3 regions of the Pedobacter africanus genome follow, and region 3 is predicted to be linked to each of the others. Evidence: riboswitches for the same ligand, from Rfam matches in the RefSeq annotation. Region 3 holds a riboswitch; each other region holds the start of a gene.
What was found. A riboswitch is a leader RNA that binds a small molecule or an ion and turns the genes downstream of it on or off. The one in region 3 is predicted to bind cobalamin.
Positions count from the first base shown of each region.

Region 1: another riboswitch for cobalamin. It lies ahead of B9A91_RS15275 (DUF5074 domain-containing protein); the one in region 3 lies ahead of B9A91_RS18340 (TonB-dependent receptor).
Region 2: another riboswitch for cobalamin. It lies ahead of metE (5-methyltetrahydropteroyltriglutamate--homocysteine S-methyltransferase); the one in region 3 lies ahead of B9A91_RS18340 (TonB-dependent receptor).

Region 1 is NZ_FWXT01000002.1:214,682-217,870, forward strand. Features, by position in the region: gene B9A91_RS15270 (hypothetical protein) at 1-699, shown strand, start outside; gene B9A91_RS15275 (DUF5074 domain-containing protein) at 772-1,875, opposite strand; cobalamin riboswitch at 2,023-2,214, opposite strand; gene B9A91_RS15280 (DUF3857 domain-containing protein) at 2,340-3,189, shown strand, end outside.
Region 2 is NZ_FWXT01000002.1:97,307-100,495, forward strand. Features, by position in the region: gene B9A91_RS14765 (HAMP domain-containing sensor histidine kinase) at 1-1,378, shown strand, start outside; cobalamin riboswitch at 1,438-1,629, shown strand; gene metE (5-methyltetrahydropteroyltriglutamate--homocysteine S-methyltransferase) at 1,812-3,189, shown strand, end outside.
Region 3 is NZ_FWXT01000003.1:270,886-274,074, reverse strand. Features, by position in the region: gene B9A91_RS18340 (TonB-dependent receptor) at 1-1,664, opposite strand, end outside; cobalamin riboswitch at 1,762-1,959, opposite strand; gene B9A91_RS18335 (serine hydrolase) at 2,123-3,189, shown strand, end outside.

The DNA of each region.
Region 1 (3,189 bases), on a different contig from region 3:
CTTGCTGTTGCTGTATTATTTGTTGTAAGCTGTAAAAAGAAAGAAGGGCCTACAGTTACTGAACTAGGAAATATGGCTGAAGCCAAGCTGAATGAAATTAAAACATTGAGCGCTGGTATACCCTGTGCCCAGCTAAACGATGTAGCCGTCAAAGAAATTTCTGAGGGCTGTTCAGCAGCTTATTATCTTGTTAAGTCTTCAGACCTGACCCGGTTTGAGCAATTAAAAAAAGAATATTTTGATTTGCTGCGCAGACAAACCGATGCGATGGTAAAACAAGGTATTATCATTGATCCTTGCTTTGAGTCTTACTGGATAGCAGAGCAGCCTATAAAAACAATCTGTAATTCCTTTGACCTCAAACTGATTACCTCTCAGAATATCAGTATCGAAGAGGCCAAGCCACTTGCAGACCAGACTTACCAGGAAATAAAAACTATCATAGATGCGCAGACCTGCACCGGTGAAGCAGACTGGACCTATACCGTTTTAATTAAAGATAGAATAGGAAACGTAGAATATGTACCTTATCTCAGGTCCAGGGATTATTCGGTACTTAAGAAAAAAATATCGCTTTACAATAGGTTAAGGGCCAGGATTATTACCGAGCAAGCACCGGCTGATTATGTTCCGAACAAATCGCAGGTAGAAAAGATAGAATGTGTAAATGGCAAGCCTGTAGTGAAACTGAAGAATTAAATCCGACCATATTAGAATTAGAAGGGGCTGCATCATTTACCTATGATACAGCCCCTTTCTCATTTGGGTTATTTAGTGGAAAACTGTAAGGTTAGGGAAATAGATCTTGGTAAAATCAGTAGTAACCCCATCTCCGCCATATTTGATTTTCTTAACCAGTTCACCGGTTGAAGCGTTGTAAATCAGCAGGAAATTAACGGTTGATGCGGCGCCATAGCCTTGTATCCCATTTACAACAATATAATCTTTGTTTTTATCATACCTGATAGCGCCATAAACCATAAAGGAATTTTCTGCAATGGTAATAAAAGGCTGTGCCAGCGATGCGGTATTGCCATCTACGTATTTATAAATGGCTTTTCCTGAATGATAAAAAACAGCATTTTCTTTTGTAGAAGCGGTAAGGCGGGTTGGCGCATCCAGGCCAAATGAGCCAACACTTACTTTAAGCGCTACACCGGTTGTATCCAGGTTGTTGTCTATTGCAATAAGACGGCTGCCCGTAGAGGCCCATACTTTACCGTTTGGCGTTTGTGCAAATCCGCGGTTGATATTGGAAAAGCTTTTTACCAGTGAATAGTTGCCGGCATTGACAATTTGAGCTCCATTACTTTGCAGTAAATAAACATAATTGCCATTTTTCCACATGTCGCCTGTATTTACAGCACCTACAGTGGTTAATTTGTTTTGTATGGTAAGTGAGGCCAGATCTACCTGGTATACACCATCGTTTGCACTTACCAATCCGCGGTTACCATCCACCTGTATCATGCTTCTCCAGTTGCTGGTTTCTGGCGCATAACGGGCCTCTTCTTTCAGGGTTAATGCATTTACTTTCACAATAGGGCCATTCATTTTACACATCAGGTAAATGCTGCCATTGATTACTGAAGCAAATTGCAGTGTGCTTGTTTTAGCAGCATTGGATAATATTTTATCAGGGTTTTCTTTCTCATATGCCCTTACTGCCACGGTATCATCCCCATATCTGTAAAAATTAACAGCGCCAGAGTTTTTCCCTATAGACCCTTCACCAATGATGAAGAAACCGTTTTCATAAGGGGCCACTTCCGGATCAACAGGGGTAGGGTCAGTGTTTTCCTTTTTACAGGCTTGTAAGGCTGCAGTTAAAAGAAGCCCGGCAGCAAAAAGTTGTTTAATGTTTAAGTGTTTCATGTATTTATTTATTGTTTGTTACAGTTTGCGCTGTCGGAAAAATGGCAAACGAACGGACATGCAATAAATACAGTACAATAACGCATCAATAGGTTACTATTAGTATCAATCGTGTTCTCATTCCAGCTTCAATCCCCGAAAGCTATGAAATCATTAATGCTGAAGGCAGGTCTCCTGACTTGCGCCCGGTTTTCCGCCTTCCCATTACACCTTATGTGGAACAGTGGCCAGATTAGAAAACCGTTTAAGCGCTTACAGTTGCGGGACAGTTACGGATTTTCACCGTATTCCCTTTTAATCCCGGGTGTAGATCCGGGAACCAAAAGCGTTGCAAAGGTAATAAAATAAGGGACATCTGGTAAAAATTACCTGGCTAAAGCCGAACAAAAGGCATCCAGAGTAAGATAAGTAAAGTTTTTTTTCTATAATTGACAATAAAACCACTCTAACCAGTTATACGCTAAATGAAAATTAAATCTCTTTTAATACTCTCCCTGTGCTTAGGTACAAAATTAAGTGCGCAGGTTACCGTCAACAATGCATGGAATAAGTTTTTTCAAAATGACCGTCAGACTTCCCGTGGCCTGTTCTTACAGCTCCTGAAAGATCCGAAAACACTTAATGATGCCTGTATAGGTCTATGCTTTATCTCGGAGATGGACAGGCGGAATGATGAGGCTTTTACCTATCTTAATAAACTTTATACAGGTTCTAAAAAGCCGGAACCCTATTTGTTTGCCTTATGGGGAAGTGCAGCAAATTATAGCGGGCACAAAAAATCTGCTGCGCAGATGTCGCATTACACCAACTTAACCCAAAGAAAAGACATTGACGGAACGCTGCCCGCAATGGCTTTTTCGCTAATCGGAAAACATCACCAGGAGCATAAAAATTATGAACTGGCAAATAAGGCTTATGCGCAGCTTGGGGAACTTGAAAACTGGTTAATTACAGGTGAATATGAGAATGTTTCTACCAGTGGATTTGACAAGGTATATGATGTTATAGACCACCCGGAACTTGAGGCGAGTTTTTCCGGGAAAAACAACCGGCGGTTTGGCTGGAGAACCGTGCCTTATACGAGGCTAGACAAATGGTTTGATTTTTCATATTATAACAGCTATAAAAATTCTATTCAGTTTGCACAGACCTTTGTAAAAAGCCCTGCAAGTATTACGGCTCAGTTAAGGACAGGTGTTTCTGGTTCTGTTAAGGTCTGGGTAAATGACCAATTGATATTTAGCGAAGCCGAAGAGAGAAATAACGACCTGGATTCCTATATCAATTCAATAAAATTGAATGAAGGGTATAACA
Region 2 (3,189 bases), on a different contig from region 3:
CGACGATTTGAACATGAATGCTATTGTAAGGAAAAATTCGGCTGCTCAGGCTTCGATAGAGCGGGCAGCGATGTATGTGATCTTTGCAGCTTCGGTGTGTTTCCTGATCCTGTTTTCATTTATTGTGAACTTCCCTGGTTTTGTGGCCAACCCGCTGCGCGAATTTGCTGATGCGATCCGCGAGATCAGCCGGAAAAATTATAAACAGCGACTGGAATTTAAAGGCTCTGATGAATTTTCGGAACTGGCAGCCTCTTTTAACCTGATGGCCACCGAACTGAACAAATGGGAGAGCAGTAACCTGGCCAAAATACAATCGGAAAAGCTAAGGATTGAGACCATTATAGAGCAGATGCAGGATGCCATTATCGGGTTAAATGAAAAACAGGAGGTCCTTTTCATGAACAGGGTAGCGGCACAGCTGATGAACTTTGAGCAGCAGCAGGTATTGGGTATGGATGCCATGGAACTGCGGAAAAAGAACGACCTCCTAAACCGCATTTTACAGGAAAATGGGGCAGATAAACCCATGAAAATTTATGCCGATCATAAAGAATCCTATTTCCAGCTTGAACGCAGGGAAATAATAGTACCCAATTATGATGATAATGGCGACAATGCAGTGCTGCAAACCGGCAAAGCCGCGGGACAGGTTTATATCCTTAAAAATATTACCCAGTTTAAAGAACTGGATGAGGCCAAGACCAATTTTATCGCTACCGTATCACATGAGCTGAAAACCCCTATTTCTTCTATTAAAATGAGCTTAAAACTGATGGACGATGAAAGGGTGGGTGCCATGAATGCCGAGCAGAAAGAACTGGTACAGCACATCAGGGAAGATTGCGGTCGCCTGTTAAAGATCACTAGTGAACTGCTTGACCTTGCACAGGTAGAAACCGGGAACCTGCAGCTGAACTTTGTAAAATCTGATCCCCGCAAAATCGCCATTTATGCCATGGATGCTGTAAGGTTCCAGGCCGAGCAGAAATCTATAGAACTGGAACTGGTTTCGAAGAACAACCTTCCTCATGTCAATGTAGATATAGAAAAAACAGCCTGGGTACTGGTCAACTTTTTATCAAATGCACTGCGCTACAGTCCTGAAAAATCAAAGGTCATTGTACAGGTTATTGAAAATGCCGGTGCCATAGAGTTTTCGGTCCGCGATTTTGGGAAGGGGATTGAAGAACAGTATCAGAAACGTTTGTTCGATAAGTACTTCCAGGTGCCAACGGATGGCAATAATAAATCAGGGTCGGGCCTCGGACTGGCCATCTCCAAAGATTTTATTACCGCCGAAGAGGGTAATATATGGGTAGAGAGTGCATTGGGAGAGGGCAGTAAATTTTGTTTTTCATTACCTATAGCATCCTGATGGCTTCTTATAATCAGTTTTTTAGCTTACCTTTGCAGGGATAAGTTCTTTAATTATTTCTTTCATCAACCGGTAATGGTTTTACTTAATTGTAGATTAATAGGGAATCGTGTGTAAATCACGAACTGTCGCGCAACTGTAAGTAACACAAAGAGTTTTTACCCTTAGCATATCCACTGTTCCCCCTGGGGAATGGGAAGGATGGTAAAAATGTTACAAGTCAGGAGACCTGCCCTTACCGAATTGACATTGCTTTCGCGGTTTGAAGCAGAGGTTTTTTGGTGTCAGTCTTTGGTTACTCCCGTCATATTGACGCCAGGAGCTGTTTCCTGCTTAGGCTACATCCATTTTCCTTCTTTTTACTATCGCATCAGCATTGAGATTTCAGCAAAGAGCTTTTAACTGATTTTTTCATCAATTAAAAAGCAAGAAAATGCTAACAAACAATCTGGGCTACCCGCGCATTGGTAGCAAAAGAGAACTCAAAAAAGCCTGCGAGCAATATTGGTCAGGTAATTCTTCTATCCAAAGCCTGGTGCAAACTGGAAGGGACATCCGTAAACACAACTGGGAACTGCAAAAAGCCGCCGGGATTGACCTCATCCCATCCAACGATTTTTCGTATTACGACCAGGTGCTGGACCTTTCGCTCACTGTAGGCGCTATCCCTAAGCGTTACCATGAGGTGATCCTGAACAAGGGCAATTCTGAACTCGACCTGTATTTTGCAATGGCCAGGGGGTATCAGAAAGATGGACTGGACATTACTGCCATGGAAATGACCAAATGGTTTGACACCAATTACCATTACATTGTTCCGGAGTTTACAAAAGACCAGCAGTTTAAACTGTTTTCAACTAAAATCCTGGATGAATACAATGAGGCCAAAAGGCTGGGCATTAATACCAAACCGGTTATTATTGGCCCTGTTTCCTATTTGCTGCTGGGCAAGGAGAAAGAAAGTGGTTTTGAGCGCGTAGATCTGGTAAAAAATCTGCTTCCGGTATACCTGGAAATCCTCAGAAAACTGGAAGAACAACACGTGGAATGGGTACAGTTTGATGAGCCTTTTCTGGCCCTGGACCTTACAGGAAAAGACAAGGCAGCTTATGCTTACGTTTACGCCGAGATCAAAAAGCAGTTCCCCAAGCTGAAAATTTTACTGGCTACCTATTTTGGTGCGTTAAAGGAAAATACAGCACTTGCGGCCTCCCTGCCGGTACAAGCCATACACATAGACCTGGTACGCAGTCCGGAGCAGCTTGAAACTGTACTGGCCGATCTGCCAGATCAGATGAAACTTTCATTGGGACTGGTTGACGGACGTAATATCTGGAAGAATGATTTCAAGGCCAGCTTGTCATTAATTGAAACAGCATTGGATAGGGTAAAGGAAAACAGGTTGATTATCGGTTCGTCCTGCTCCCTGATCCATTCGCCATGCGACCTGGAGCTGGAAAACAATGATAAAGTCCTGACCCCCGAAATTAAGCAATGGCTTTCTTTTGCCCGGCAAAAGCTGGATGAAATAGTTAGCTTGAAGCAAATTGCTGCCAACTACCCCTCAGCAGCTGCTAAATTAAAAGAAAATGAAGCAGCACATCAAAGCAGGAAAACATCGGCCCTGATTCATAAAGCTTTTGTAAAGGAGCGGCTGGCAGCAATTTCAGTAAAAGACGATCAGCGCGGTAATCCCTTTGCCCTGCGCCAGAAATTGCAACAGGAGGCATTGGGACTGCCGTTGTTTCCTACAACAACCATAGGTTCTTTTCCGCAGACATCAGAGGTGCGCAGCTGGAGGGCCAGGTATA
Region 3 (3,189 bases):
CATGCCGATTGTACATTTACGTCCAGTCCCCTGATTTCTACAAGCCCCAGGTTTTCCATACTCCATCTTGCCAGGTTATTGGCGGGCACCGCGGCAATCTTGTCCTTCACCCTGTTATAATAGGCGTCGCCCTGTATAGAAAACTGGCTCAGTAGTTTATTTTCAAAGGCCTTAAGATAGGTAAAGCCCAGGTCATACTGTTTAGTATACTCAGGTTTCAATACGACAAACCCATAGAAGGTATAATACAGGTCATTAAATGTCGGCATTCTGAAAATGCTTTTATAAAACGAACGTACCCTGAATTCCTTTTGGTTAAAAGGCTGCCATGAAACCATTACTGTAGGTGTCAATTCTTTTCTGTCCGGATCTCCCGGCCCTTCCCTGGTTTGGTCATATTTAAGCGTACTTAATAAATTAGCCTGGATATCAAACCGGTCTAACTTAAACTGGGTAGCCAGCGCAGTAAGCACCGTATTTCTTATTGGGTAAGCAAAGCGGTAGAGATCCGCATCCAGCTTGTTCCACTGGTAATCTGCCGATAACACAATATCCCAATATTTCGTCATTTCAAGTTTATTGACAAAAGACAGATACACTTCCTGCTGATGATACTTATTCTCTTCAAATCCATTAGTAGTGATTCTCTCTGGGTTCAGATAATGCTGGTAATCATTTGCGTATTTTACCGTTGCGAGCAGGCTGTATTTACCTGTATTTTTTTCGTACGAGGATTGTACAAAAGCGTTCCTGTTCCACATCCTTTGCGGAAATGAAAATACATTGTTTACTATCGCACCAGGCAAACCCTGTTTATCCTTGTAACCATACAGTTTTACCCGCCATTTGCTGCTGTCTGGCAATATCCCGTTTAAGCCAAGCTCTAAACGCATCGCTTCTATATCCCCATCTGTCCTTACCGCGGTAGTATCGTATACCCCATTGGTAGACCTGAATTTGTACCGCCCATGTGCATTTTTATATTCTGCACTAAGCGAGCTGTAAATGCTATTGCTGATTTTGCTTTGCCATAGTAGAGAAGGATTGACCAACCCAAACGATCCGCCTTTTAAAGCTGCACGGACTTTTTGTGTCCTCCCATCAGAAAAATCAGGCTGTTTAGATTTGAGATACAGGGAACTTCCTGAAGCAAAACCTTTGGCCGACTGAAAAATAGAACTCTTTTGCCCGTTGTACAGCTCTATCTCCTCAATGTTGTCCAGCGAAAATTTACCCAGGTCCACTTGCCCGTTCTGTGCATTGCCTATCTGTACGCCATCATAAAACACTGCAGTATGATTGGTCCCCATACTGCGCACATTGATGGTTTTTAAACCGCCAATGCCACCGTAATCTTTTAACTGCACACCTGAGAAAAAGCGAACGGCATCTGCAACAGATAAGCTGTTCAGTTTTTGGAGTTCCTCCCCCGATAAGATTTGTAAAGGTGTAGATGAAGTTTGCCGACGGCTGATCTTTAAAGTCCTGATCTGAACTTCCTTAAGCTGATTCACTTTATCAATAGAATCGGCTTTTTTTGCTTTGGCAGCATCCTGCTGGGCAAATAAAGTTACAGGTGTAAAAAGCCCCAGCCATAATGTGGCTTTAAAAAAAACAGATAAACGAGAATTCATGCCATAAAAGGCATTTGATTTTCTTATCATTTTTGATGTGAGCTTTTACCCACAGCAAACAGTTAGATCAAGGAAATGAAATACAATAAACAAGCACTCACTCCAAGCTTCAATCCCCGAAAGCTATGAAATATTACCACTTTTGGCAGGTCTTCTGACTTGCTCCCGGATATTCTGCCTTCCCAATTATCTTTTCCTCAGATAAAAAGTGGCCCGATTTGAACACCGTTACAGAGCTTACAGCTGCGGGACAGTTACGGAATTACACCGTATTCCCTTTTAATCCCGGCCAGTGCGACCGGGAACCAAAAGCGAGGCAAAGGTACTTAATAATCCGGCCATGAGCAACAGGCGTTTTTGATATATTTTTTAATACCTATATTTAAACTCAATATTCCATTGAAATGAAAAAAACAGCTTTCTCCATAATGTCCTCTATAACTCGCTTTATAATATTCTCTTTCCTGCTTCTGATTAGCTTGAATACCATGGCGCAAAAAACCGACACCCTGCTCATTGAACAATTGATGCGTCAGCATCCCGATCTTTTTAACGGTGTTTTAAATCATCCGCAAAAAAACCAGGTGCAGGTACTTTACACTCAGGTTAACCGCAATACCAAAAAGCAGATCAGCTTTAAATCATTTAGTTATAATCTGGATAACCACCGCTATTTTTACCCGGCCAGTACGGTGAAACTGGCTGCCGTAATTTTTGCACTGGAAAAGATCAATGAAATTGGGGCAAACGACCTGAAGGTTAAGAAACTTACTGCGGCCAGCACCATGATTACAGATAGTGCCTATGCCAAACAAACCAAAGTAACTACGGATACCAGCGCCAGAAACGGGCTCCCTTCTATAGCACACTACGTCAAAAAAATACTGCTCACCAGTGATAACGATGCATTTAACCGCCTGTTTGAATTCATTGGCCGTGCAGAGATCAACCAGAAACTAAAAAAATACGGCCTTAACGATAGCCGCATCCTGAACAGGCTGGCTATTGGCGATGCTGGTGAAACTTCCAAACACACCAATCCGATTAGATTTTACGATGGATCGAAGCTGGTTTACAGTCAGCCCGCCCAATACGATCCTAAAGAATACCCTCTTGTCTTAACCAATACGGTTATGGGCGTTGGATATATAGACAGCGCCGAAAAGCTGGTCAACAAACCTTTTAGCCTGATCAATAAAAATGCGTTCAGCATTTCAGACCAGCAGTCATTGATGAAAAGGCTCATCTACCCGCAAGCCTTTCCCGAAAACGAAAGATTTAACCTGACACCCGAAGATTACCAACTCATCTATACTTATATGAGTAAACTCCCCACAGACAGCGACTACCCGGCCTACAATCCTAAAGAATTCTGGCCAACTTATGCTAAAATGCTCTATTATGGCCGGGAAAAGGATGCTACCATCAATCCCAATCTGAAAATATACAATAAATATGGCGATTCATACGGCTTCATCATAGATAATGCTTACTTCAAAGACAGCAAAAACAAGGTCGAGTTCTTTTTAACAGCCGTAGTCCAGTCCAACGAAGA